DNA from 4 places in the Streptomyces sp. NPDC057900 genome. Region 3 is predicted to be linked to each of the others. Evidence: riboswitches for the same ligand, from Rfam matches in the RefSeq annotation. Region 3 holds a riboswitch; each other region holds the start of a gene.
What was found. Region 3 has a riboswitch for cobalamin ahead of metE (5-methyltetrahydropteroyltriglutamate--homocysteine S-methyltransferase). Riboswitches for the same ligand answer to the same signal wherever they lie in the genome.

Region 1 (6,957 bases), on a different contig from region 3:
ATCATCTACATCCCGATCAAGCTCGGCGGCTTCCACGACATCTTCGCCGCCGCGCAGGAGAAGTTCAACGGCCCGCCGGGAGGCAAGCCGACCGGTGCGCTCGCGCCCGGCGTGGACGGCCAGTGGGGTTACGCCACACTGGCGTTGGGCTCGGCGCTGGCGCTCTTCATGTACCCGCACTCGATCACGGCGACGCTCTCCAGCCGCAGCCGCAACGTGATCCGCCGCAACACCACGATCCTGCCGCTGTACTCGCTGATGCTGGGCCTGCTCGCGCTGCTCGGCTTCATGGCGATCGCCGCCGGGGTCAAGGTGGACAACGGCCAGCTGGCGATCCCGCAGCTGTTCGAGGACATGTTCCCGGACTGGTTCGCGGGCGTGGCGTTCGCCGCCATCGGCATCGGCGCCCTGGTCCCCGCGGCGATCATGTCGATCGCGGCGGCGAACCTGTTCACCCGGAACATCTACAAGGACTTCCTGAAGCCCGACGCGACCCCCGCCCAGGAGACCAGGGTCTCCAAGCTGGTGTCGCTGCTGGTGAAGGTCGGCGCGCTCGCCTTCGTCCTCACCATGGACAAGACGGTCGCGATCAACTTCCAGCTGCTCGGCGGGATCTGGATCCTCCAGACGATGCCGGCCCTGGTCGGCGGCCTGTTCACCCGGTGGTTCCACCGCTGGGCGCTGCTCGCCGGCTGGGCGGTCGGCATGGTCTACGGGACGGCCGCCGCCTACGGGGTCGCCAGCCCCACCCAGGCGCACTTCGGCGGGTCCTCCAAGGAGATCCCGGGCATCGGTGAGATCGGCTACATCGGTCTGACGGCGTTCGTCCTGAACATCGTGGTGACCGTCGTCCTCACCTTCGTCCTGAACGCCGTGAAGGCACCTGCCGGGCTCGACGAGACCTCTCCCGCCGACTACACCGCGGACGCGGGCGACCCCGGCGTGAAGACGGAGCTCCCGCCGGCCACGGCCGGGGCCCCGGGCGGTCACTGACCGAGGCGTACGGGCCGCCGCACCCCGCCTGCGAGGGGTGCGGCGGCCCGTACGCGCGTCGTGAACCCCGTGCAGCCGCCGCACCCCGGTGCGGCAGACTTCCCCGCATGGACATAACCATCAGGCCGGTCGAGCCCGCCGAGTACGCCGCCCTCGGCGAGATCACCGCCGAGGCCTATCTCGGGGACGGGCTGCTGGACTACGGCGACGACGATCCGTACCTGGTTCAGCTGCGCGACGTCCCCCGGCGGGCGGAGGAGGCCGAGGTGCTCGTCGCGGCGGACGCCCGGGGCCGCGTCCTCGGCGGGGTCACCTACGCGCCGCCGGGCAACCGCTGGGCCGATATCGCGACGGCCGACGAGGCCGAGTTCCGGATGCTCGCGGTCTCCCGGGAGGCCCGTGGGGCAGGGGCGGGCGAGGCGCTCGTCCGGGCCTGTATCGACCGCGCACGGGCCACCCCGGGGGTCACCGGCATCGTCCTGTCGACGCAGCCGGCGATGCGCGGCGCCCATAGGATCTACGCGCGCCTCGGCTTCGTCCGGACCCCGGAGAGGGACTGGTATCCCATCGAGGGGCTCTCGCTGCTGACGTACCGCCTGGAGTTCCCGGCGGTCTCCTGACAGTCACGCGACACAACATGTGGGGGCTGCCTCATCCGGCGGCCCCCACATGTATGCTCGTGCTCGCTGTCGCCGCAGGGAAATCCGGTGCGAATCCGGAACTGTCCCGCAACGGTGTGATCGGTGCGCTTTTGCGCACCCCCGAGTCCGAGGACCTGCCGACAGCGCATCCGGCTCGACCGAACTGGATGCCCAGACGTCCGGGCCTCGTGGATGGGCCGGTGGACGCCGCACGGAGTGCTGCCCTGACCGGGCCCCGCTCCGCCCGGCTGCCCCCGCTCCCCCGTCGGCCCAGAGCCGAGCGAGGGAGAGCACCACGTGACCATCGCGCCAGCCGATCCGGTTTCAGCGGCCGAATCAACGGGAACCACGAGCGACGGACCGGGCACCGCACTGCTGCGGACCCTCACCGAGCTCACCGCGGATCTGCCCGACACCGACCCCGGACGCGTCGCCGCCGCCGCGCTGCGCGGCCGCAACGCCCGGTCGGACGAGGCCGAGCTGCGCTCGCTGGCCACCGAGGCCGCCGCGGGTCTGATCTCCGAGGACCCCGCCTACTCCCGGCTCGCCGCCCGCCTCCTCACCCGCTCCATCGCGGACGAGGCCGCCGGGCAGGGCGCGACGTCCTTCTCCGCCTCGGTCGCCGTCGGGCACCGCGAGGGCCTGATCGCGGACCGCACCGCCGAGTTCGTGACGCTGCACGCGGCCGCCCTGGACGCCCTGGTGGGACAGGCGCTCGCCGACGGCGCCGACGACCGCTTCGGCTACTTCGGACTGCGCACCCTGCACAGCCGCTACCTGCTGCGCCACCCGATCACCCGCCAGGTCGTCGAGACCCCGCAGCACTTCATGCTGCGGGTGGCCGCCGGGCTCGCGGAGGACAACTCCGAGCGGGCGCTGGACGAGGTCGCGGCCCTGTACCGGCTGATGAGCCGGCTGGACTACCTGCCCTCCTCCCCGACGCTCTTCAACTCCGGCACCCGGCACCCGCAGATGTCCTCCTGCTACCTGCTGGACTCGCCGCTGGACGAGCTGGACTCGATCTACGACCGCTACCACCAGGTGGCGCGCCTGTCCAAGCACGCGGGCGGCATCGGCCTCTCGTACTCCCGCATCCGCGCGCGCGGTTCGCTGATCCGGGGCACCAACGGGCACTCCAACGGCATCGTGCCGTTCCTGAAGACGCTCGACGCCTCCGTCGCGGCGGTCAACCAGGGCGGCCGGCGCAAGGGCGCCGCCGCCGTCTACCTGGAGACCTGGCACGCGGACATCGAGGAGTTCCTTGAGCTGCGCGACAACACCGGTGAGGACCAGCGCCGCACGCACAACCTGAACCTGGCGCACTGGATCCCGGACGAGTTCATGCGCCGGGTGGACGCGGACGGGACCTGGTCGCTGTTCTCCCCGGCCGACGTGCCCGAGCTGGTCGACCTCTGGGGCGACGCGTTCGACGCCGCGTACCGGGCGGCGGAGGCCAAGGGCCTGGCCCGCAAGACGATGCCGGCCCGTGAGCTGTACGGCCGGATGATGCGGACCCTCGCGCAGACCGGCCAGGGCTGGATGACGTTCAAGGACGCCTCCAACCGGACCGCGAACCAGACCGCCGAGCCGGGCCGCGTGGTGCACTCGTCCAACCTGTGCACGGAGATCCTTGAGGTCACCGACGACGGCGAGACGGCCGTCTGCAACCTGGGCTCTGTCAACCTCGGCGCGTTCGTCGAGGGCGGCACGATCGACTGGGAGCGGCTGGACGCCACCGTGCGCACCGCCGTGACCTTCCTGGACCGGGTCGTGGACATCAACTTCTATCCGACCGAGCAGGCCGGGCGCTCCAACGCCCGCTGGCGGCCGGTGGGCCTGGGTGCGATGGGTCTCCAGGACGTCTTCTTCCAGCTGCGGCTGCCGTTCGACTCCGCCGAGGCACGCGCGCTCTCCACGAAGATCTCCGAGCGGATCATGCTCGCCGCGTACGAGGCGTCCTGCGAGCTGGCCGAGCGCTCCGGCCCGCTCCCCGCCTGGTCCGAGACGCGGGCCGCGCGCGGCGTGCTGCACCCGGACCACTACGACACCGAGCTGAACTGGCCGGAGCGCTGGGACGCGCTGCGCGCCCGCGTCGCGAAGACCGGCATGCGCAACTCGCTGCTCCTGGCCATCGCCCCCACCGCCACCATCGCCTCGATCGCGGGCGTGTACGAGTGCATCGAGCCGCAGGTCTCCAACCTCTTCAAGCGCGAGACGCTCAGCGGTGAGTTCCTCCAGGTCAACGCCTACCTGGTGGACGAGCTGAAGCGGCTCGGCGTGTGGGACGCGCGGACCCGTGAGGCGCTGCGCGAGGCGAGCGGCTCTGTGCAGGGCTTCGCCTGGATCCCGGAGGACGTGCGGGCGCTGTACCGCACGGCGTGGGAGATCCCGCAGCGCGGACTGATCGACATGGCGGCGGCCCGTACGCCGTTCCTGGACCAGAGCCAGTCGCTGAACCTGTTCCTGGAGACGCCGACGATCGGCAAGCTCTCCTCGATGTACGCGTACGCCTGGAAGCAGGGGCTGAAGACGACGTACTACCTGCGCTCGCGCCCGGCGACCCGGATCGCTCGTGCCGCGTCCGGCCAGACGGCGGCCGCCGCCCCCATTCCCGTACAGCAGGCGACCGCTCCCGACGCGGACGCGATCGCCTGCTCCCTCGAAAACCCCGAGTCCTGCGAGGCCTGCCAGTAATGAGCACCAACGAGAACAAGAACCTGCTGGACCCGGGCTTCGAGCTGACCCTGCGGCCCATGCGCTACCCGGACTTCTACGAGCGCTACCGGGACGCGATCAAGAACACCTGGACGGTGGAGGAGGTCGACCTCCACTCCGACGTCGCCGACCTCGCCAAGCTGTCGCCGGGCGAGCAGCACATGATCGGGCGGCTCGTCGCGTTCTTCGCGACCGGTGACTCGATCGTCTCCAACAACCTCGTGCTGACGCTGTACAAGCACATCAACTCCCCCGAGGCGCGGCTGTACCTGTCGCGGCAGCTCTTCGAGGAGGCCGTGCACGTCCAGTTCTATCTGACGCTGCTGGACACCTACCTGCCCGATCCGGACGACCGCGCGGCGGCCTTCGACGCGGTCGAGGAGATCCCGTCGATCCGCGAGAAGGCGCAGTTCTGCTTCAAGTGGATGGACTCCGTCGAGACGATCGACCGGCTGGAGACGAAGGCCGACCGCCGCCGCTTCCTGCTGAACCTGATCTGCTTCGCGGCGTGCATCGAGGGGCTGTTCTTCTACGGCGCGTTCGCCTACGTGTACTGGTTCCGCTCGCGCGGACTGCTGCACGGCCTCGCCACCGGGACCAACTGGGTCTTCCGTGACGAGACCATGCACATGAGCTTCGCGTTCGAGGTGGTGGACACCGTCCGCAAGGAGGAGCCCGAGCTCTTCGACGACGCCCTCCAGCAGCAGGTCACCGACATGCTGAAGGAGGCCGTCGAGGCGGAGCTGCAGTTCGGCCGCGACCTGTGCGGCGAGGGGCTGCCGGGCATGAACACCGAGTCCATGCGCGAGTACCTGGAGTGCGTCGCCGACCAGCGGCTCGCCCGGCTGGGCTTCCCCGCGGTGTACGGATCACAGAACCCGTTCTCGTTCATGGAGCTCCAGGGTGTCCAGGAGCTGACGAACTTCTTCGAGCGCCGCCCGTCGGCGTACCAGGTGGCGGTCGAGGGCACGGTCGGCTTCGACGACGAGTTCTGAGCCCGTCAGATCCTCGCCCAGCTCCTCACGTACGGACGCCGTGCGGCCTTCACCGGCTGCGCGGCGTCCGCCGTTTCCGGTGGTGCGGTTCTCCGGCTCCGTTCCGCGTCCCGGAGCTCGCGGTTGATGCGGAGTTCGCGGGCGATCCCGATCAGCGCCGGGAGCAGGACGAGGGTGATAACAGCGGATATGCCCAGGACGTTCTGGAATGTGTTCATGCCTCTACTCTCGTCCTTGCCGACAGAATCCGTCAGTGGCAGGACTGTCATAGAGCATCGAATTACTGCCACACTGGGGGCATGCTGAAGAATGTCGCGGTCCTGCTGCTCGGTGAGGTCCACCCCTTCGAACTCGGCGTGCTCTGCGAGGTGTTCGGCCTCGACCGCAGCGACGAGGGTCTTCCGGTGCAGGATTTCGCCGTGGTCTCCGCCGAGGGCCCGGTGCTCCCTACCCACGCGGGGTTCACCATCAGCACCCCGTACGGCCTCGACCGCCTGGAGGAGGCCGACCTCATCGCCGTGCCGGCCAGCGGCCAGGCAGCGGACCGGGAGTACCCGCAGGAGGCCCTGGACGCGCTGCGCCGGGCCGTGGACCGCGGCGCCCGGGTGCTGAGCGTCTGCTCGGGGGCGTTCGTGCTGGGGGCGGCCGGGCTGCTGGACGGCCGCCGCTGCACCACGCACTGGCGCCACTCCGACGCGCTGGCCCGCCGCTTCCCGCAGGCCGTCGTCGAGCCCGATGTGCTGTACGTGGACGAGGGCTCCGTCATCACCTCCGCGGGCACGGCCGCGGGCATCGACGCCTGTCTGCACCTGGTCCGCCAGGCGTACGGGCCCGCCGCCGCCAACGCCATCGCCCGCCGCATGGTGGTGCCGCCGCACCGGGACGGCGGGCAGGCGCAGTACATCCAGCGGCCGCTGCCCCGGGGCCGCTGCGACACGGTCGGTGACACCCTCGTATGGATGGAGCGGCATCTGAACGAGGAGATGACCATCGAACAGCTCGCCGCCCAGGCGCACATGTCGCCGCGCACCTTCGCCCGGCGCTTCCAGCAGGAGACGGGCACCACGCCCTACCGCTGGCTGCTGCGTCAGCGGGTGCTGCTGGCACAGCACCTCCTGGAAACATCGGACGAGACGATGGACACGATCGCGGGACTGGCGGGCTTCGGGAACGCCGCAGCCCTGCGCCACCAGTTCGTACGCTCCTTGGGCACCACGCCGAACGCGTACCGCAGGACCTTCCGCGGACCGTCGGAACTGACCGAAGTCGCCTGATACCGGCCGCGTTGACATCCGATCATTCGTCCAACCCTTTGCCGCACCTGTCCATGGACCGCGCCCCGGCGGGCGGGCCAGGCTCTGACGATGGACATCCGGACGGCAAGACGAAGGACCATCGGGGCCGTGGTGGCCGCGCTCGCCGCCACACTGCTGCCCTGGCAGAGCGCCGCCGCCGTGGACGGACCGGCCGCCGCTCCGCCACCGGAGGTGCTGCCCTCGCTGCGGCAGTGGCAGCCCGGCGAGGGGGAGTTCACCCTCACGGACCGGGCCAGGATCGTGCTGGAGGGGGTACGGGAGCAGCGCACCGCGGACGACGCGAAGAGGTTCGCGGGC
Region 2 (6,957 bases), on a different contig from region 3:
CGCCGGGTGCGTCCAGGCGGTGCTGCGGGTTGGCGGTCGGCGCGCCCAGACACGCCGCCGCCATGTGGATCGGCAGCAGGTAGGGCAGGTCCGGCGCGGCCCTGTCCATCGTGGTGACGAGTGAGCGGTACTCCCGGTAGTCGCGCACCGGCAGCCGCCAGTCCGAGCAGAAGACCGGGGTGGCCGGCGGCAGTGGCGCCGTCCCGGTGGGCGACGCGGGCAGCGGCGTGCTCGCCTCCATCCCCGCGATCAGCGTGGCCAGGCCCGCGTAGTCGGCGTCGTAGAACTTCCGGAACGCGTACTTGTTGACCAGGTCGGAGGAGGACAGGGCGGTCCCCGGCCTGTCCGGGTTCGCCAGCTCGCCGCGCGCGGCGCGGGCCAGCAGGTCCTGCCAGACGGCGCGGACGTCACGGCCGTACAGCGCGCAGTCCGCCGCGCCCCCGCACCACTTCACGAACTCCTGGAACGAGTCCTGCGCCGCGGCCGCCTCCGAGCGAAGGAATTCACGGGTGGCCGCGACGCTGTGGTCCATCACGCTCTCCAGCACCATCGCGCGCACGCGTCGCGGATAGGTCTCGGCGTACTGGGCGCCGAGCAGCGTGCCGTACGAGCTGCCGTGGAAGGTCAGCTTCCGCTCGCCGAGCGCCGCCCGCAGGGCGTCCAGGTCCCGGACCGTCTGCCCGGTGTCGAGGTGGTCGAACACCGGGCCGCTACGGGCCCGGCAGTCGGCGCGGAGCCGTCTGTTGTACGCCAGGGTGGCGTCGAAGTCCGCCCGGCTCCTCAGCTCCGGTGACGGCCGCTCGGCCAGCAGGCCGGCGGAGCAGGTCACCGGGTCGCTGCCGCCCACACCGCGCGGGTCGAAGCTGACGATGTCGAACCTGCGGCGGACCTCGGGGCTGAACCGGCCGATATTGCCCACCACCATCCGCACGCCCGAGTCGCCCGGGCCGCCGGGGCCGAACACCATCGAGCCGACGCGCGCCCCGGGCTCGGTGGCCTTGCGGCGGGCCACGGCCAGGTCGATGCCCGGCCCGTCCGGGTGGTCCCAGTCGACCGGTACGGAGAGCGTGGCGCACTCGGCTCCCGGTTTCGCCGGGTCGTCGCACGGTGCCCACCGCAGGGCCCCGTGCGCAGCCGGCGAAGCGTGGACCGGGGGAGCGGCGGCGAGACCGGTGACGGCGGCCGTGGCGGCCGCCACGGCCGCGGCCGTGCCGCGTGCGGCGAGGAGCCGTAATGCGGATCTGTCCCTGAACGGCATGGAGCCTCCTTGCGAAGAGAGCGGTTGCGTCAGGTGTGCGGGCCCCGGCCGGGCGTCCGCCGTCACGCTAGGTGCTCCGTCGCCCGTGCGGTGGCCCTCTCGGGGGCTTCTCCGGGTCGGTTCAGGGGCCGTTCAGGGGCCACTCGGGGGTACTCGGGGGGTGCCCGAAAGGTGCCCGAGAGGTGCTCCGGGGCGCTCGGGGCTGAGGGGCGAAAAGGAGCACGCCGTGCCGTACCCGTAAGCTGCTCACGCCCCGCGGGGGAAGTCCGGTCGAATTCCGGCGCTGACCCGCAACGGTAGGCGGAGCCCTCCTGATGGCTCCGCGAGCCCGATTACCCGCGGCGGTGAAGGCTCCTGTCAATTCGCCGTGGACTGCGAGAGGTGCTGCAAAGGGCGCCTCGCGTCCGGGCCGCTCCTTCGATCGTGCAGGTGCACGGCCTGAGGTGAAAGCGATCCGACCGTGGTCACTCCCCTCGAACGCATACCTGCCCCGCCCTCGCGCGCGGCGCGCGCCGGTGGCGGGCCCGCCCCTCCCCGACGCGTACCCCTGCCCCTGCTGGTGATCACGCTCTGTGTCCTGCTGCCGCTCTCCCTGGTCTGCGGCGCCGGAATCGGGGCCTCCGGGATCTCCTGGGCAGAGGTGTCGCGCTACCTGTGGGCCGGCCTGACGGGACAGCGGATCGCTCCCGGCGAAGTCGCCGGGTACACCATCGTGTGGGAGCTGCGCTTTCCACGAGCCGTGCTCGCGGCGGTCGTCGGAGCCGGCCTGTCCGCGATCGGCGTCGCGGTGCAGGCCATGGTCCGCAACGCCCTCGCCGACCCGTTCGTCCTCGGCATCTCCTCCGGCGCGGCCGTCGGCGCGAACGCCGTCCTCATCTTCGGGGTCTTCGGCGCCTTCGGCGTCTGGGCGCTGTCCACCGCGGCCTTCCTCGCCGCGCTCCTCGCGATGATGCTCGTCTACGCGGTCGCCCGGACCGCTCGCGGACTGACCCCGCTGCGCCTGGTCCTGACGGGCACGGCCATGTACTACGGCTTCTCGGCCATCACGACGTTCATGGTGTTCGCCGCGGAGCGGGGCGAGGCCGCCCGCTCCGCGATGATGTGGATGCTGGGCAGCCTCGGGGGCGCCACCTGGTCCTCCGTACCGATCGCCGCGGGCGCCACGCTCGGCGGCCTCGCCCACCTCTGGTGGTCGGCGCGCCGGCTCAACGCGCTGGCGATGGGTGACGAGACCGCCGCCGCCCTCGGAGTGGACGCCGGGAGGCTGCGCAAGGAGCTGTTCCTGGTCTCCGCCGCCGTCACCGGGGCGCTGGTCGCGGTCAGCGGCGCGATCGGCTTCGTAGGGCTGATGGTCCCGCACGCCGCCCGCATGCTGGTCGGCGCGGATCACCGACGTCTGCTGGCCGTCGCACCGCTCGCGGGCGCCGTCCTGCTGATCTGGGTGGACATCCTCTCGCGGGTACTGCTCGCCCCGGCCGAACTGCCGCTCGGCGTGCTGACCGCGATGATCGGCGTGCCGTGCTTCATCCTGCTCATGCGCCGCCGCACCTACACCTTCGGAGGTGCGTGATGCGGATCGATATCGACGCGCTGACGGTCGAGATCGCCGGTGCGCGGCTGGTGGAGGACGTCACGCTGCGAGCGGGTGACGCTCGGCTCGTCGGCCTGGTGGGCCCCAACGGCAGCGGGAAGTCAACGCTGTTGCGCTGCGTCTACCGGGCGCTGAACCCCTCCGCCGGAACCGTCCGGATCGGCGGCGAGGACCTGCACGCCCTGAGCCCGCGGGAGGCCGCCCGCCGACTGGCCGCACTTCCCCAGGAGTCGAGTCACGAGTTCGACTTCACCGTCGCGGAGATCGTCGCGATGGGAAGGATGCCGCACCAGGGACCGACGGCGCGCGTGTCGGAGGAAGACCGACGCACATGTGACGCGGCGCTGGCGGAGGTCGGGGCCGGACACCTGGCCGACCGGGGCTTCCTGACCCTGTCCGGAGGCGAGAAGCAGCGCGTCCTGATCGCCCGCGCCATGGCGCAGCAGCCACGGGCGCTGGTGCTCGACGAACCCACCAACCACCTGGACATCGCCCAGCAGCTGGAGGTGCTGGCCCTGGTCCGGGCCAGCGGGCTGACCGTGCTCACGGCGCTGCACGACCTCAATCTCGCCGCACTCCACTGCGACGTCCTCCATGTCATCGACCGAGGCCGGATCGTCGCCTCCGGCGCCCCGCACGACGTACTCACCCCGGAGCTGCTGGCCGAGGTCTTCGGCGTCCGCGCGCATCGAGTACCGCACCCGGAGACCGGCGCCGTACAGCTGATCTTCGACCGCCTCCTCCCCGTCGTCCCCTCCTAAGGAAGCACTGCCACCATGCCCAGCCCGATACGTCCCGCCGCACTCGGCCTCGCCCTCACCGCCGTCCTGGCCCTCAGCGGCTGCGGCGCCGAGATCACCCCGCAGGACGGGAACGACGACAGGAGCGCACCCGCGGCCGGGGGCCACTACCCGGTGACCGTCGAGAACTGCGGTGAGAAGAAGACCTACGACAAGGCCCCGCGGCGCGTGGTCACCAACGACGTCGGCATCACCGAGATCATGTTCGCCCTGGACCTCGAAGACCACATGGCGGGCTATGTGATGCCCGACGACAAGGGCGATCTGACATCCGTCCCCTGGAAGGACGGTTACCAGAGGACCACCTGGCTGTCCAAGAAGACGATCAACAAGGAACTCGTCCTCGACGCCCGCGCCGACCTGGTCTTCGCCGGCTGGAACTACGGCTTCAACGAGGGGGACGGATTCACCCCGGCAGCCCTGAAGAAGGTGGGCATCGACTCCTACCTGTTGAGCGAGTCCTGCCGCAACGGGCAGGGGAAGGCGCGAGGGGTGATGCCGCCGCTCGACGCGCTCTACACCGACCTCCGGAACCTGGGGAAGATCTTCGACGTCGAGAAGCGTGCCGAATCCCTGATCGCACGGTTCCGCAAGGAGGTCGCCCAGGCCCAGGCGACCGCCCTCAAGGGCGCCGACCGGCCGAGGGTGTTCCTCTACGACGACGGCCGGGACAAGCCGCTGACCTCGGGCGCCTACGCCGGACCGCACGACATCATCACCAGGGCCGGCGGCGACCACGTCATGAAGGATCTCAAGGACACCTGGACGACGGTGGGATGGGAAACCGTCGTCGAGCGGGACCCAGAGGTGATCGTCATCAACAACTACGGGGACACCAGCGCGGAGCAGAAGCGGAAGTTCCTGAAGTCCTATCCGCCGCTGGCCAATGTGTCGGCGATCAAGAACGACCGGATCGTCGTCCTCGACTACGTGGACCTCGTCGAGAGCCCGCGCAACCCCGCGGCCATCACCTCGCTCGCGGCGGATCTGCGCAGAGCCCGCCGCTGACCTGTGGCTGAGCCCGCCCGCCGGCCCCGGCACCAGGGGCCGGCGGTGCCGGTGGCGGTCCGTCCGGGTGGGGTCGGCCACTGGATGGGGCAACGGCACGTGTCGTCTCCCGCCCGGTGCACCGCCGCTGCCCAGGATGCCCGCATGAGACCTATGACCAAGCGCCTCGCCGCGCTGCGCTCACGCGCCCGGACCACCGGCGCGGCCTGCGCCGTGCTGGCGGCCGTCGTCCCGGCATGCGCTCTCGGGATCGGCGCGGCGCCGGCCGCCGCCGCGCCCCTGCCCGGCGGCCTCGGCCCGTGCGTACCGGGCGACTGCCCCGACCCGTTCCCCGGCATCAACAACGGGGACTTCGCCGGCCGGGACAACGCGATCAACATCTACGTGGGCGACGACTTCCTGGTACGGGGAGCGGCCGCGGAGGCCGAGGGCCGGGTGGTCGTGCTCGACGACTTCGACCAGGACAAGGACCCGGCGGCGGGCGGTTCGTACAACCTCGGCATCGTGGGGGCCGGATCGCGGGTTCCGCCGCCCACCGGCTCCGACTTCCTGACCACCGGCGGAGACGTGACGATCGCCGGCGGCCAGACCCTCGACACGACGGGCGGTGTCGCGGGCGAGCTGGGCACCGTGCGGTACGCCGGCACCGAGACCGGCAACGTCGACGGCACGCTCGTCCACGACCCGGACGCGGCGGCGCCGTACACGGGCCTGCGCGATCAGCTCACCGAGGCCAGCCGGTGCTACGCGCGCCCCGGCGGCGCGCTCAGGACTCCGACGGGCACGGCGGTCAACCAGGGCACCCAGACGCTGTTCACGGGCGACGGTACCTCCGCCCTCCAGGTCTTCAACGTCGACTTCGACCTGACGGCGGCCGGCGGCGGCCAGCAGGGAATCGTCTTCGCCGGGATCCCCGACGACGCGACGATCCTGGTCAACGTCATCGGGGCGAACCGCACGATCAACACCTACAGCGGTGGCATCGACGACGCCATCGACCCGCTGAACGCCTACCGCGAGCGCCTCCTGTGGAACTTCCCCGACGCCACCGATGTGGACCTGGCGGGGACCGGTCAGTTCCAGGGCAGTTTCCTGATGGGTGAGCAGTCCTCGATGACCACGGTGAGCCTCGCCGGGGTCAACGGCAGGTTCTTCACCACCGGCTCCGTGACCCACACGAGCTCCCCGACCGGGGGCGGCGGCCAGGAGTTCCACGCCTACCCGTTCAACGGCGATCTCCCGGACTGCGACGGGCCGCCCCCGGTGACGGGCGAGGTGCGGGTACTGAAGACGGACGCGGATTCCGGTGCCCCGCTGGCGGGTGCGGACTTCGAGCTCTGGAGGGAGACCAACGGGGTCGACGGCCTCCAGACCTCGGGCACGGACCCGGACACCCTGGTGACGACGTGTACGACCCCGGCATCGGGAGTCTGCGCGGAGACGACCACGGTGGGCACGTACTACTGGCGCGAGACCGGGGCACCCGACGGCTACGAACTCCCGGACCCGGCCGTGTTCGGACCGCTCACCCTCACCGAGGCCGACGCGGACACGGGCGTCCAGACCGAAGCCGCCAACACAGCGGAGCCGGTACCGCCGGGCACGGGCTCGATCACCGTGGAGAAGACCGACGCGAAGAACGGGCAGCCGCTGGCCGGTGCCGTCTTCGAGCTGTGGCGCGAGACCAACGACGTGCCCGGACTGCAGACGACGGGAACGGACCCCGACACGCTCGCCGACGCCGGTTGCTCGACCGACGCGGCGGGGGAGTGCGCCTTCGACGATCTCCCGCTCGGTGAGTACTACCTGCGCGAGACCGCTGTTCCGGAGGGCTACGTCCTGCCGGCCGACCCAGTCTCCGGACCGTACGAGGTGACGGAGGCCAACAGCTCGCAGGGAGTCACCGTCGAGCTCGCCAACGAGCGCGGCGAGCCCTGCGAGGGCAAGGACTGCAAGCAGCGTGGACACCAGGGTGCGCGCGCCTGACGTGATCACCCACCCGGCCGCTCTCCGATGGGCGGCCGGGCGGGCGCGCTGCTTGGCTGGGCAGGACTTCGGTTCCCGATCCGCCCAGGAGGTCCCGCAGTGCGCCCCAACAGCCTCATCGGTGCCGTGGTCGCCACAGCGGCCACGGCACTGCTGTGCACCGCGGCCCCTTCGACGGCCGCCCCCGCGAACGACACCGCGTGCACGGCGCCGGCCGGGCCCTACCAGCGGCAGCTGGAGAAACACCTGGGCCGGCCGGTGGACGGCCGGCAGTCCGCGGCCGACTGCCGGGCCATCCGGTCCTTCCAGGCCGA
Region 3 (6,957 bases):
CCTGCTGACCGCCCGTGGAGTCACCGTCAGCTATCACGGCGTCGCTGCCGTCCGCGAGGCCGACCTCGACCTGCGGAGCGGCGAGATCACGGCACTGATGGGGCGCAACGGCTCCGGAAAGTCCTCCCTGCTGTGGGCGTTGCAGGGGTCCGGTCCGCGAAGGGCCGGCACGGTCCGTGTCACGGGAGACGGCTCGGCGCACGATCCGCACGCGCTGCCCGCGGCCCACGCGCGGCGCCTGGTCGGCCTCGTCCCGCAGACACCCGCCGATCTGCTCTATCTGGAGAGCGTCGAACAGGAACTCGGCCAGGCCGACCGCGAGTCGGCGGACGGGGCCACGAACCCCGGTGCGCGGGAGATCCTCGACCGGCTGGCGCCGGGCATCGCCGGGGCGACCCACCCCCGTGACCTGTCCGAAGGGCAGAAACTGGCTCTCGTCCTCGCGATCCAGCTCGCCGCGACACCTCAGGTGCTGCTCCTCGACGAACCGACCCGCGGGCTCGACTACCGGGCGAAGGCGGAGCTGACCCGGATCGTCGCCGGGCTCGCCGGGGAGGGCCGTTCGGTCGTCATCTCCACCCACGACGTGGAGTTCGTGGCCCGGACCGCCGACCGGGTCGTGGTGATGGCCGAGGGCGACATCGTCGCGGACGGCCCCACGTCCGAAGTCATCGTCGCCTCACCGGTGTTCGCACCGCAGACCGCGAAGATCCTGGCACCGCTGCCGTTCCTCACCGTGGACCAGGTGACCTCGGCACTCGCTTCGCCCTGCCCCGCGCCCCACGACGGCGAGGACCGGGCATGAGCGCGACCGCCGCGACGGCCATCCGGCTCAACACCCGTGTCTCACTGGTCATCGCGCTGGCCGCGTTCCTCGGCGTGGTGGCCTTCTTCTGGCCCTTCGTCGTCGCACCGGGAAAGTTCGGCTCGAACTACGCCCCGCCCCTGATCTTCGGCGTCCTGCTCGTCCTCGTGCTCTGCGTGGTGCTCTCCGAGATCGCCGAGGGAGGCATCAGCTCCAAGGCCCTGGCCATGCTCGGCGTCCTGTCCGCGGTCAACGCGGCGCTGCGGCCCCTGGGAGCGGGGACGGCCGGGATCGAGACGGTCTTCTTCGTCCTGGTCCTGGCCGGGCGCGTCTACGGGCCGGGCTTCGGCTTCACCCTCGGCTGCACCTCACTCTTCACCTCCGCCCTGATCACGGGCGGTGTCGGGCCGTGGATGCCGTACCAGATGTTCGGCTGCGCGTTCGTGGGCATGCTCGCCGGCTTTCTGCCCCGGGCCACCGGCCGCCGCGAGGTACTGATGCTCGCGACCTACGGTTCGGTGTCCGGCTACCTCTTCGGCTTCCTGCTCAACCTGTCCTTCTGGCCCTTCTCCCTCGACCCGAACAGCTCCCTCGCCTATCTGCCCGGCCTGCCCTTCACCGAGCAGTGGCACCGGTACCTGGCCTTCGACCTCGCCACGTCCCTCGGCTGGGACACCGGCCGGGCCGTCACGAACTTCGTCTGCGTCACGCTGGCCGGCCCGGCGGTACTCACCACGTTCCGCCGGGCCGCCCGACGTGCCCGCTTCCAGGCACCGGTCCGCTTCACGCCCGCCGGACCGGCCGACTCGGACGGCCGCCGGTAACCTCCGGCCGCCGCTCCGAGTCCTTCAGGTCAGGAGGCGGACAGCTCGCCGCGCACGGTGCGGGCCGCGGCGACCAGGTTCTCCAGGGACGCCCTGGTCTCGGGCCAGCCACGGGTCTTGAGGCCGCAGTCGGGGTTGACCCACAGGCGCTCTGCGGGGATGGCCTCCAGCCCCTTGCGGAGCAGGGCGGCGGCCTCGTCGGCACCGGGTACGCGCGGTGAGTGGATGTCGTACACGCCGGGACCGGCCTCGCGCGGGTAACCGTGTGCCGCGAGTTCGCGGGCGACCTGCATGTGCGAGCGGGCGGCCTCCAGGCTGATGACGTCGGCGTCCAGGTCGTCGATCGCCTGGACGATGTCGCCGAACTCCGCGTAGCACATGTGGGTGTGGATCTGGGTGTCCGGCCGAACCCCGCTGGTAGTCAGGCGGAACGACTCGGTGGCCCATTCCAGGTACCCGGCGTGGTCCGCCGCGCGCAGCGGGAGCGTCTCGCGCAGGGCGGGCTCGTCGACCTGGATGACCGAAGTGCCGCCCGCCTCCAGGTCGTCTACCTCGTCGCGCAGCGCGAGCGCGACCTGGCGTGCGGTGTCGCCGAGCGGCTGGTCGTCACGGACGAAGGACCAGGCCAGCATGGTCACCGGGCCCGTGAGCATGCCCTTGACGGGGCGCCCGGTCAAGGACTGGGCGTACGAGGTCCAGCGCACCGTCATCGGCTCGGGGCGGGAGATGTCGCCCGCGAGCACCGGCGGGCGGACGTAACGCGTGCCGTAGGACTGGACCCAGCCGTGCTGGGTGGCGAGGTAGCCGGTGAGCTGCTCGGCGAAGTACTGGACCATGTCGTTGCGTTCGGGCTCGCCGTGCACCAGGACGTCGATGCCGGTCTTCTCCTGGAAGGCGATGACCTCACCGATCTCCGCCTTGATCCGCTCCTCGTAGCCGGCCGTGCCGATCCGTCCCGCGCGCAGGTCGGCGCGGGCGGTGCGCAGTTCGTCCGTCTGCGGGAACGAGCCGATGGTGGTCGTCGGCAGCAGCGGCAGCCCGAGGTGGGCCCGCTGGGCGGCGGCGCGTTCGGTGTACGGCTGGGAGCGGCGGCCGTCGGCGTCCGTGACGGCCGCGGTCCTGGCTCGGACGGCGGGGTCGCGGGTGATCGGGGAGTCGGTGCGGGACGCGAGGTCGGCGCGGTTGGCGGCGATCTCGGCCGAGATCGCCCCGGTGCCCCGGGCCAGTCCCTTCGCGAGCGTGACGATCTCGGCGGTCTTCTGCTCCGCGAAGGCGAGCCAGCGCAGGACCCGCGGGTCGATGTCCCGCTCGGGCGCCGTGTCGAGCGGGACGTGCAGCAGGGAGCAGGACGCCGCCACGTCGACCCGGTCCGCGAGGCCGAGGAGGGTCGCGAGGGTGGCTAGGGACTTCTCGTAGTCGTTGATCCAGACGTTGCGGCCGTTGACGACACCCGCGACGAGACGCTTGCCGGGAAGCCCGCCGACGGCGGCGAGGTCTTCGAGGTTCGCGGCGGCGGCATCGGTGAAGTCCAGTGCCAGACCCTCGACCGGGGCCTTCGCCAGGACGGGGAGCGCCTCGCCGAGCCGCCCGAAGTAGGAGGCGACGAGCAGCTTGGGCCGGTCGGTGAGGCCGCCGAGGTCACGGCAGGCGCGGGCGGCGGCGTTCAGCTCGGCCGGGGTGCGGTCCTGGACCAGGGCGGGTTCGTCGATCTGCACCCACTCCGCCCCGGCGGCACGCAGATCCGCGAGCACCTCCGCGTACACCGGCAGCAGCCGGTCCAGCAGGGTGAGCGGCTCGAAACCGGCTGCCACCCCCGGAGCGGGCTTGGCCAGCAGAAGGTAGGTGACCGGGCCGACGAGCACCGGCCGGGCGGTGTGCCCGAGCGCGACTGCCTCCCTGAGCTCGCTGACCTGCTTGGTGGAGTCGGCGGTGAAGACGGTGTCAGGACCGAGCTCGGGGACGAGGTAGTGGTAGTTGGTGTCGAACCACTTGGTCATCTCCAGCGGCGCCACGTCCTGGGTGCCGCGAGCCATCGCGAAGTACCCGTCGAGCGCGTCGGCGGCGACGGCCTCGCGGTGCCGCCGCGGGACCGCGCCGACCATGACGCTGGTGTCCAGGACGTGGTCGTAGTACGAGAAATCGCCGGTCGGGACCTCATGGACGCCGGCGTCCGCCAGCTGCTTCCAGTTGGACCTGCGCAGTTCCGCCGCCGTCTCCCGGAGGGCACCGGCGGTGACGCGGCCCTTCCAGTATCCCTCGACGGCCTTCTTCAGTTCCCGGTTCCGGCCCTGTCGGGGGTAGCCGTACACGGTGGCTCGTGCTGTTGCGGCCGCGGGCTTGGGTGTCACGGAAATCTCCTTCGCGAGATGACTCCTGAACATCCCGGAGACGGGACACGGACGCGAAGGGATGACGAACCGGACGGATACCCACACGCCTCGGCGCGGATTCTCCGTCTGATACGTACGCCGACCCGCCCACGAGGTCACCGGGATATCCGCATCCGAGGGTTCGGGTGCGGGCAACGGGCAGGTCTTCGGACTCGTGGGCGCGTCTGCCGGGGGCAGACTCCTACTGGCCGTCGCTTCCCGGATCCGGACGGATCCAGTGCGTATGACGGCGGTCGTTCCCACTTACCGCTGCGGGGCAGTCCCGGATTCACACCGGGTTCCCTCTTGCGACGCGCCTGCCTGGCGGACAGGGCGAACCAGCTGCACCGGCCAGCCTAGGGGGTGGACCGCCTCCGCGGCACCGCTGTTCACATTCCGGGACCCGGAAGGCGACGGGGACGGGCCTCCCGGGCCCACTGGTCCTCGGGCTGGTCCGTTGGCTCTGCCATGGTCGGGCGGGAAGCGATATTGCTGGGCCATTGGCACATAGGAGTGGGGTCGAGTTGAACCATTAGCTCCCCAGGTGTTGAGATAGTGGAGTCAATGGCGCCGCGGGTCCCTCGGGGATCTCTGTGGCGCCTTTCTCATGTCTGCGCTGGTGTCATGCGCGAAAGGGGCGAGGCGACTTGCTGAAGAGGGCGTTCGTCGCACACGATCCCGGACGGATCCGGCTGCGGTTCGCGTCCCGGGCCGTGCTCGGCATCGGGCTCGCCGTCGCCTTGTGCGGGGCGGCGGGGCACTCGCTGGTCGCGGCCATCACCGGGGGCCTGGCCGCGCTGCTCGCCCTGTTCACGGTGACCGACCCGACGGTGCGCGGGCAGGCCACGACGACCGCGCTGCTCCCCGTCGTCGGCCTCCCGGTGCTCACGCTCGCCGCCGTCCTGCACGATGTGCCCGTCGCCCGCGACCTGGCGTTCCTCGCCGTCGTCGGGGCGGGGGTGTACGCGCGGCGCTGGGGGCCGCGCGGGCACTCGCTGGGCGTATTCGCCTTCATGGCCTACTTCTCCGCGCAGTTCCTGCACACCGTGCCCGGCCAGCTGCCCGAGTTGTACGCGGCGGTGCTGCTGTCGCTCGCCGCGTCGTCGCTGGTCCGGTTCGGGGTGTGGTGCTACGAGCGCCGGATCGCGGCCCCCGTGGCGGTCGGCCTTCCCTCGGGGGCGACGGGGCTGCGGCGGATCACGACGCGGCAGGCCGTACAGGCGACCCTGGGCGCGGGATTCGCGCTCGCGGTGGGGCAGCTGCTCTCCGACCAGCGCTGGTACTGGGCGGTCGGCGCCACCTGGTGGGTGTTCGTGGCCACGACCTCGCGAGGCGAGACCGTCGTGCGCGGGTTCAGGCGGTTCCTGGGGACCGTGCTCGGCATCGGGCTGGGCTTCGCCGTGGCCGTGCCGCTGCACCACGAGCCGGTCGTGGCCGCCGCCGTCGTGGCGGTGGGCGTGTTCGGGATCTTCTACACCGCCGCCGTCTCCTACACCTGGATGATGCTGGCCGTCACCGTGATGGCGAGCATGCTGTACGGGCTGCTCGGCGTGCTCGACGCGGGACTCCTCGTGCTCCGGGTCACCGAGACCGGGGCCGGCGCGCTCGGTGCCGTACTCGCGGTGCTGTTCGTGCTGCCGGTGACCACGCATTCGGTGACCGAGGCCTGGGTGGAGCGGGCCCTGCGGTGCGTGCACACCTGTACGGCGGAGGCCGCCGCCCGGCTCGCGGGAAGCGAGGACGCCGACCCGCCCCGGCACGTTGCCGAGCTGGAGGCGATCCTCGGCCGGGTACGGCTGTCGCTGGCGCCGCTGGTGCATCCGCTCAACCCGGTGAGGGCCCGCAAGGCGCGGGCGCGTCAGGTGCTCGCGCTGCTCGACGACTGCGCGCGCGAGGTGCGCGGACTGGCCTCCGTCGCCGCCGATCCGGAGGCCTCGCACGACGCCAGGCTCGCCGCCGCCTGCTGGCGCGTCGAGAGCGCGGTGGAAGCGCTGACGGCTCCCGGGCGGCCGGCCCGTACCCCGCTCGCCGCGGGGAATCCGGCGCACGCCGCCGAGGCGGAACCCGCCCTCGCCCATCTGCACGGCCTGGAACGGGCGCTGGCCGAACTGGCCGCGCCGCTGCACAGCCCGCCGAGGGCCCCGCTCGCCGCCGCCTGATACCCGCACCCTTTGGTCCAGACCACCTGCCGCACTGCTACCGTCGCCGCGGAAGATCGCGACGGTCCCCACTGTCGCGATCAGTCGGCGGAGAAAGGCAGTGCGGTGGACAGCAGCAACGGGCCCGGACGGGCATTCATCGGGTCCTTCACCTCGGCGGGCGGGCGGGGCATCACCGTCGCCGCCGTGGACCGGGAGACCGGGGCGCTCACCGTCCTCGGCGCGACGGATTCCGTGCCCGACCCCTCCTACCTGGTACTGGGCCGGGGCGGGGGCCCCGGCGGCGCGGTCCTGTACGCGGTCAGCGAGACCGGGCCGGGAGCCGCCGCGGCGCTCGACGTCACCCAGGACACGCCCCGGCCGATCGGCGCCCTCCGACCGGTGGACGGGGACGCCCCCACCCACCTGGCCCTCGCGGGCGGCCGGCTGCTGACCGCCAACTACGGCTCCGGGAGCGTCACCGTGCTGCCCGTGGGCGCGGACGGTTCGCTGGGCGCCCCCGACAGCGTGCTCCAGCACGAGGGGAGCGGGCCGGACGCCGCCCGCCAGGAGGGCCCGCACGCCCACCAGGTGCTCCCCGACCCCTCGGGGAACTGGGTGCTCAGCGTCGACCTCGGCACCGATTCGGTACGGATCTGCGCGCTCGACGCGGAGACCGGCACGCTGCGCCCGCACGGCGAGACGGCGCTGCGGCCGGGTACCGGGCCGCGCCATCTCGCCTTCCACCCCGACGGCGCTCACGCCTATGTGCTGAACGAGCTCGAACCCACGGTCACCGTGTGCCGGTGGGACGCCGCCGC
Region 4 (6,957 bases), on a different contig from region 3:
TCGCCCATCTTGTGCCAGACGACGGGCCCGCCCTCACCGCTCGCGCCGAGGACCTTCAGCGCGTTCTCCTCGCCGACCTTCCACTTCGCGGACTTCACGAACTGGAAGACCCCGACCGGCCACCCCTGATTCCAGGCGCGCAGCGCCAGCCCGAAGGCCGCCGTCGACTTCCCCTTGCCGATACCGGTGTGCACCATCAGCAGCGGCCGGTTGCGGCGCTGCCGGGTGGTGAGTCCGTCGTCCGGCACACTGACCGGCTGTCCCTGCGGCATCAAGCTGCCTTCCTGTTGTCACCCTGAACGTCCTTGACCAGCCCGGCGATCGAGTCGGCCCGCAGCTCGTCGAGCGTGACGGCGGTGCCGCCCAGCTCGGCCGCGAGACTCGCCGCGAGACCGAGCCGCACCGGACCCGACTCGCAGTCCACGACCACGGACGCGGTGCCCTCTGCCTCGTGCAGCCGGGCCGCCCGCGCGGCCAGCGCCACCGGCTCCGGTCCGCCGGTCGCCCGGCCGTCGGTCACCAGGACCAGCAGCGGCCGCCGCGACGGATCGCGCAGCCGCTCCACCCGCAGCACGTCATGGGCCTTCAGCAGCCCCGCGGCCACCGGAGTGCGGCCCCCGGTGGGCAGCGTTTCCAGCCGCGCGGCGGCCGCGTCCACCGAGGAGGTCGGCGGCAGCACCACGGCCGCCTCCTTGCCCCGGAAGGTGATCAGCCCGACCTTGTCCCGCCGCTGATAGGCATCCATCAGCAGCGAGAGGACCGCGCCCTTCACGGCGGTCATCCGCTGCCGGGCGGCCATCGACCCGGAGGCGTCCACGACGAACAGCACGAGATTCCCCTCGCGCCCCTCCCGCGTGGCCTGCCGCAGATCGTCCCGCCGCACCACCAGACCCCGCCCGGACCGGCCGCGCGCCCGCTGGTGCGGGGCGGCGGCCTGCACGGTGGCGGCCAGGTGCAGCTTGGTGAGCGCGCCCTGCGGACGGCGCGCGCCGGTGGTCCGCCCGTGCTCGGTGCGCGCCCGGGAGCGCCGCCCCGCCGCGCCCTCGCCGAGGCCGGGCACGCTCAGCATCTTCGTACGGAACGGCTCGCCGGCCCGTACGGGCTGCTGTTCGCCGCCCCCGGCCGGCCGGCCCTGCCCAGGCTCCCGCTCCGTGCCCTGCTCGGGCACGGACTGTTCGGGCCCTGACCCCTCGGGCGTGTCGTCGGCGCCGCCCTCGGGCCGCGGCGGTGTGTCGGGTCCGTCGCCCTGCGGCGGCGGGCCGCCGCCACCGGGGCCGTCCGGGTCCGGATCGTCGTCCTCGCCGCTGTTCTGCTCCAGCGTGTCGTCGAGCTTGTCCTCGTCGAGCCCCGGCGCGTCGAAGGGATTGCGCCGGCGCCTGTGGGGGAGCGCGAGCAGCGCCGCCTGCCGTACGTCCTCGGAATGCACGTCGGTGCGCCCGTCCCACGCGGCCAGCGCCGTGGCGGTCCTGGCCATCACGATGTCGGCGCGCATCCCGTCGACCTCGAAGGCCGCACAGGTCGCCGCGATCTGCCGCAACGCGCCGTCACCGAGCCGCACTTGGGGCAGCAGCGCCCGCGCGGCCGCGATCCGGTCCCGCAACTCGCCCTCCTCCTCGGCCCATCGGGCGGCGAAGGCGGCCGGGTCGTCGTCGTACGCGAGCCGCCGGCGCACCACCTCGACCCGCAGATCGGTATCCCGGGAGGCGGCGACCTCGACGGTCAGCCCGAACCGGTCGAGGAGCTGCGGCCTGAGCTCGCCCTCCTCCGGGTTCATCGTCCCGACCAGCAGGAAGCGGGCGGCATGGCGTACGGAGACGCCCTCGCGCTCCACGTAGGAGGCGCCCATGGCGGCCGCGTCCAGCAGCAGGTCGACCAGGTGGTCGTGGAGGAGGTTGACCTCGTCCACGTACAGGATTCCGCGGTGGGCGTCCGCGAGGAGCCCCGGTTCGAAGGCCTTCACGCCCTCGGCCAGCGCCCGTTCGATGTCGAGGGCGCCGACCAGCCGGTCCTCGGACGCGCCGACGGGCAGCTCGACCGTCCGTGCCGCCCGCGACGCGCCGGACGCCGGCTCGTGCGGGCCGTCGGGACACGCCGGGTCGGGCGAGGCGGGGTCGCAGGAGAACCGGCACCCCGGGACGACGGACACCTCCGGCATCAGCGCGGCCAGCGCGCGCACGGCGGTGGACTTGGCGGTGCCCTTCTCGCCGCGCACCAGCACTCCGCCGACGGCCGGCGAGACGGCGTTGAGCAGCAGGCCGAGCCGGAGATCGTCCTGCCCGACGATGGCGGTGAAGGGGTACGGCGTACTCACAGGGCCTCCTTGGTGGCGGCGGTTTCCAGCGGCTGCGGTGTTTCCGGCGGGTCCAGCGGGGCCGGTGGGGTCGGCGGGTCCGGCGTGACGGCGACGGCAGGGGCTCCGGGCGCTCCCGGCGGGACGAAGGGGAGTCCCGCGGGCGCGCCCGACTCGATGAGCCGCCACAGCGCGTCGGTGTCCGCGTGCTCCTCGATGAGGTCACCGAGGAGGTCGAGCTGTTCCTCGCGCAGTGCGGCGAAGCAGGTGTCGGGGGCGGGGACGAAGCGGCGCCCCGCGGCCCGCGCGATCTCGGTCAGGAAGCAGCGGCGGAACGCGTCGCTCTCCAGCGAGCCGTGCCAGTGGGTGCCCCACACCGCGCCTGACCGGCAGCCGTCGAGCCGCTGCCCCCGCCCGTCGGTGAGGAACGGCTCGCCACCCCTCACGTCCGCGACGCCGTGGTGGATCTCGTACCCCTCCACGGGAGCGCCGAGCGCCTCACCGACCGGCCGGGCGAGGGTCTTCTCGCGGTCGAACCGGACGCGGACGGGCAGCAGCCCGAGCGCGTCGACCCGACCGGCGCGCGACTCCACCTCGTCCTCGATGTGTTCGCCGAGGATCTGATAGCCGCCGCAGATGCCGAGGACCGGGCGGCCCTCCGCGGCGCGCCGCAGCAGCGCGTCCGCGAGCCCGCGCTCGCGCAGCCAGGCCAGCGCCTTCACGGTGCCCCGGGTGCCGGGCACGATGACGAGATCGGCGTCGGACAGCTCCTCCGGACGGTCCACGAACCGCACGACGACGCCCGGTTCGGCGGCCAGCGCGTCCACGTCGGTGAAGTTGGACATCAGCGGCACGGCGCACACGGCGACGCGCAGGATGTCCTCGCCGTGCGGGGGCGCGACGACCGACTCGCGTACGGTGCCGCGCAGCGAGACCCGCAGCCCGTCCTCCTCGTCGATGCCGAGGCCGTGGGCGAACGGCAGCACCCCGTAGGTGGGCCGCCCGGTGAGACCGAGCAGCATGTCCAGGCCCGGCTCCAGCAGCGACACGTCGCCGCGGAACTTGTTGACCAGGTAACCGGCGATCAGCTCCTGGTCCTCGGCGGCCAGCAGCGCCGTCGTACCGAAGAACGAGGCGAAGACCCCGCCCCGGTCGATGTCCCCGACGACCACCACCGGGAAGCGCGCCGCCCGCGCGATGCCCATGTTCACGATGTCCGTGCGCCGGAGGTTGATCTCGGCCGGGCTGCCCGCGCCCTCGCAGATCACCGCGTCGTACGCGGACCTGAGCTGCTCCAGGCAGTCCACGACGGTGGACAGCAGCTGCTCCTGCCTGCCGCCGTGGTAGCCGCGGGCGCTCATCTCGCCGACCGCGCGCCCCATCAGGACGACCTGGCTGGAGCGGTCGCTGCCGGGCTTGAGCAGCACCGGGTTCATCAGCGCGGTCGGCTCGACCCGGGCGGCCTGGGCCTGCATGGCCTGGGCCCGGCCGATCTCGGCGCCCTCGCGGGTGACGAAGGAGTTGAGGGACATGTTCTGCGCCTTGAACGGCGCGACCTTCACCCCCCGGCGCACCAGCCAGCGGCAGATCCCCGCCGTGACGACGCTCTTGCCCGCGTCAGAGGTGGTCCCGGCGACCAGCAGTCCGCCGCTCATGTCGGTCTCCGTCCTGAGGTGCGCGCGCCCGGGGCAGGTGTTCCCGTGCCGCGCGTCGAGGTGATCCGTCGTGCGGCGGCGCCCACGCCCAGCCGGGCCGCCACGCCCACGCCGAGGGCGAGCACCCCGATCCGGCGCGAGAGCCGTACGGCGCGTTCGATGTCCTCTGTCGCCACCGCGCGGCCCGCGCCGCCGTTGAGCACGGGGCGGTGCTCGACCCGGCCGCCGTAGGCGAGGGTGCCGCCGAGCCGTACGCCGAGCGCGCCCGCGAACGAGGCTTCCACCGGGCCCGCGTTGGGGCTCGGGTGCTTCGCCGCGTCCGCCCGCCAGGCCCGGACCGCACCGCGCGGGTCCCCTCCCGCGGCCACGGCGAGCAGGGCCGTCAGCCGGGCGCCCGGCCAGCCCACCAGGTCGTCGAGGCGGGCAGAGGCCCAGCCGTAGCGCAGGTAGCGGGGCGATCTGTGGCCGACCATCGCGTCCAGGGTGTTGGCGGCCCGGAAGCCGACGAGTCCGGGGACCCCGCCCAGCGCACCCCACACCAGGGCGCCGACCACGGCGTCGGAGGTGTTCTCCGCGACGGACTCCACGACGGCACGGGCGATCTGCGGCCCGTCCAGGGAGTGCGGGTCGCGGCCGCACAGATGGGGCAGCCGCTCCCGCGCCAGGCCGAGGTCCCCGGCGGTCAGCGCGCCGCCGATGGACCGGGCCTCGCGCCCCAGCGACGTACCGCCGACGACGGACCAGGTGGCGGCGGCGGTCAGGGCGACGGAGGCGGCGGGACGGCGGCGCAGCGCGTGGGCGGCCAGTGCCGCGCCCCCGGCGGCGCCTCCGGCGCAGACCAGGGTGTGCAGGGCGCCCCACCCGCGGTGGTCGCGCCACAGACGGCGTTCGACGCCTGCCGCGGCGCGCCCGAAGGCGGCGACCGGATGTCCCCGGCGGGGATCACCGAGCAGCAGATCACCGATCAGACCGGCCGTGGCGCCGTACGCGAAGATGCGATCGGCACGCACGGTTCAGCCGGCCGTCGCGCCTCGAAGGACCTTGGGGTCTTCCGTTTGGATCATGCCGGGCATGGTGATGTCCTCACTCAGGGTCCGCGCCCTGGTTCGACGTGACCGGCGACGAGAGTCTCCTGGCTCCCGGATCCGCAGTTCCCCCGGTCTTCCAGCCCACTCGGCGTGGACCGTGACTTCCGGTGGTGGGGGACTGCTCCCCGGTGACAGTGGCGGGACCGCGCCGGATTCGCACCGGCTTCCTCTGCTGTCGCCGTAATGGCTCCGGCAGTCCACCACGCTCCGCGAACGCCAGTCAACCTACCGTTGACCTGCGACGGTGCAGTGTGCTGAGCCCCACATCGGCACGCACATCGGACACGCGTCGGGACGCGCGTCGGGCCGGCCGCACCCGAGGTGCGGCCGGCCCGATGAGGCGGATGGTTCAGCGGCTGTGGTTCAGACGCTGCGGTTCAGGCGACGATCAGGTAGATCCCGTAGGCCACCGCTGCCGCGCACAGTCCGAAGCAGACGTACGCGCCCGCGCGGGCGAGCATCAGGGACCCGCCGGACCGCCCGCCCGGCTCGGCCGTTTCCGGCTGCCTGGAGAGGCCGGCGATGCCCAGGGTGAAGAGGCCCACCAGGGCGACGGTGGCGACGAGAGAGACGCCGAAGACGGTGCCGAGGGCTGCCCAGTCGATGTTCATGGAGGATCTTCCTTACACCGTGGCGGGTCGCGCCGGGTCGGCTACGGCCGGGGCCGGGATGGTGGCGGTGAGTTCGTGGGCCTGGGCGGCCGAGGTGGGCGGCGGGCTGACAGCCGCGATGGCGGTGGTGACGACGCCCATGGGTTCGGCGTCCCCGGTGACCGGAGCGCCGTCCTGGCCGCCGGGCGCGACATCGTCCTGGCCGACCGGCTTGCGGCGGGACAGCACCCAGATCGCTCCGGAGCCCGCGATCAGCAGTACGGCGACGAGCACGACGCCCCAGGTGCCCTGCTTGGTGAGGAACTCCGCCCCCGCGCCGACCAGACCGGCGGCCGGCAGCGTCAGACCCCAGGCGACGAACATCCGGGTGGCGGTGGACCAGCGGACCACGCCGCCCCGGCGGCCGAGACCGGCGCCCATCACGGCACCGGAGCAGGACTGGGTGGTGGAGAGGGAGAAGCCGAGGTGCGAGGAGGCCAGGATGACCGTCGCCGCACTGGTCTGGGCGGCGAAGCCCTGCGGCGGCTTGAGCTCGGTCAGGCCGCTGCCCATGGTGCGGATGATGCGCCAGCCACCCAGGTAGGTGCCGAGCGCGATGGCCATTCCGGCGCTGACGATGACCCAGACCGGCGGGTTCGAACCGGGGGAGAGGACTCCGCCGGTGACCAGGGCCAGGGTGATGATGCCCATCGTCTTCTGCGCGTCGTTGGTGCCGTGGGCGAGGGAGACCAGCCCGGCGGAGGCGATCTGTCCGGCGCGGTAGCCCTTGGCGGTCGCCTTCTCCTGCGCGCCGCCCTGGACCTTCCCGCCGATCCGGTACGTCAGCTTGGTGGCCAGCAGCGCGGCCAGTCCGGCGACGATCGGGGCGGCGACCGCGGGGAGCAGCACCTTGGTGACGACGGTGCCGCCGTCGACGGAGGACCAGCCCGCGGACATCACCGCGGCGCCGATCAGACCGCCGAAGAGGGCGTGCGAGGAGCTGGACGGGAGCCCGACCAGCCAGGTCAGCAGATTCCACAGGATGGCGCCGACGAGCGCCGCGAAGATGACCTCGGTTCTGAGGCCGTCCTCATTGATGATCCCGCCGGAGATCGTCTTGGCGACCTCCACCGACAGGAACGCGCCGACGAGGTTGAGAGCGGCGGACATCGCCACCGCTGTCTTGGGTTTGAGTGCGCCGGTCGAGATGGTGGTCGCCATCGCGTTGGCGGTGTCGTGGAAACCGTTCGTGAAATCGAACACTAGAGCTGTCACGATCACAATCGCGAGCAGCAGCGTGATGTGTTCCATTTACCCAGGCAATCGTTCGACGT

Region 1: linked by a shared signal. The riboswitch ahead of ACFVQ0_RS12625 (ribonucleoside-diphosphate reductase subunit alpha) and the one ahead of metE (5-methyltetrahydropteroyltriglutamate--homocysteine S-methyltransferase) in region 3 are both predicted to bind cobalamin.
Region 2: linked by a shared signal. The riboswitch ahead of ACFVQ0_RS05075 (FecCD family ABC transporter permease) and the one ahead of metE (5-methyltetrahydropteroyltriglutamate--homocysteine S-methyltransferase) in region 3 are both predicted to bind cobalamin.
Region 4: linked by a shared signal. The riboswitch ahead of ACFVQ0_RS30900 (cobalamin biosynthesis protein) and the one ahead of metE (5-methyltetrahydropteroyltriglutamate--homocysteine S-methyltransferase) in region 3 are both predicted to bind cobalamin.

The regions. Positions count from the first base shown of each region.
Region 1 is NZ_JBHVOI010000002.1:1,168,655-1,175,611, reverse strand. It holds gene mctP (monocarboxylate uptake permease MctP) at 1-993, shown strand, start outside; gene ACFVQ0_RS12630 (GNAT family N-acetyltransferase) at 1,101-1,613, shown strand; cobalamin riboswitch at 1,654-1,791, shown strand; gene ACFVQ0_RS12625 (ribonucleoside-diphosphate reductase subunit alpha) at 1,932-4,328, shown strand; gene ACFVQ0_RS12620 (ribonucleotide-diphosphate reductase subunit beta) at 4,328-5,344, shown strand; gene ACFVQ0_RS12615 (hypothetical protein) at 5,350-5,562, opposite strand; gene ACFVQ0_RS12610 (helix-turn-helix domain-containing protein) at 5,644-6,618, shown strand; gene ACFVQ0_RS12605 (family 20 glycosylhydrolase) at 6,709-6,957, shown strand, end outside.
Region 2 is NZ_JBHVOI010000001.1:1,236,146-1,243,102, reverse strand. It holds gene ACFVQ0_RS05080 (alpha/beta hydrolase) at 1-1,258, opposite strand, end outside; cobalamin riboswitch at 1,471-1,617, shown strand; gene ACFVQ0_RS05075 (FecCD family ABC transporter permease) at 1,719-2,828, shown strand; gene ACFVQ0_RS05070 (ABC transporter ATP-binding protein) at 2,828-3,610, shown strand; gene ACFVQ0_RS05065 (ABC transporter substrate-binding protein) at 3,626-4,657, shown strand; gene ACFVQ0_RS05060 (choice-of-anchor A family protein) at 4,802-6,643, shown strand; gene ACFVQ0_RS05055 (L,D-transpeptidase) at 6,743-6,957, shown strand, end outside.
Region 3 is NZ_JBHVOI010000006.1:437,334-444,290, forward strand. It holds gene ACFVQ0_RS24575 (ABC transporter ATP-binding protein) at 1-805, shown strand, start outside; gene ACFVQ0_RS24580 (ECF transporter S component) at 802-1,629, shown strand; gene metE (5-methyltetrahydropteroyltriglutamate--homocysteine S-methyltransferase) at 1,659-3,977, opposite strand; cobalamin riboswitch at 4,139-4,356, opposite strand; gene ACFVQ0_RS24590 (FUSC family protein) at 4,646-6,157, shown strand; gene ACFVQ0_RS24595 (lactonase family protein) at 6,263-6,957, shown strand, end outside.
Region 4 is NZ_JBHVOI010000012.1:66,270-73,226, reverse strand. It holds gene cobO (cob(I)yrinic acid a,c-diamide adenosyltransferase) at 1-272, opposite strand, end outside; gene ACFVQ0_RS30910 (putative cobaltochelatase) at 272-2,311, opposite strand; gene ACFVQ0_RS30905 (cobyric acid synthase) at 2,308-3,945, opposite strand; gene ACFVQ0_RS30900 (cobalamin biosynthesis protein) at 3,942-4,955, opposite strand; cobalamin riboswitch at 5,071-5,204, opposite strand; gene ACFVQ0_RS30895 (hypothetical protein) at 5,411-5,644, opposite strand; gene ACFVQ0_RS30890 (inorganic phosphate transporter) at 5,657-6,934, opposite strand.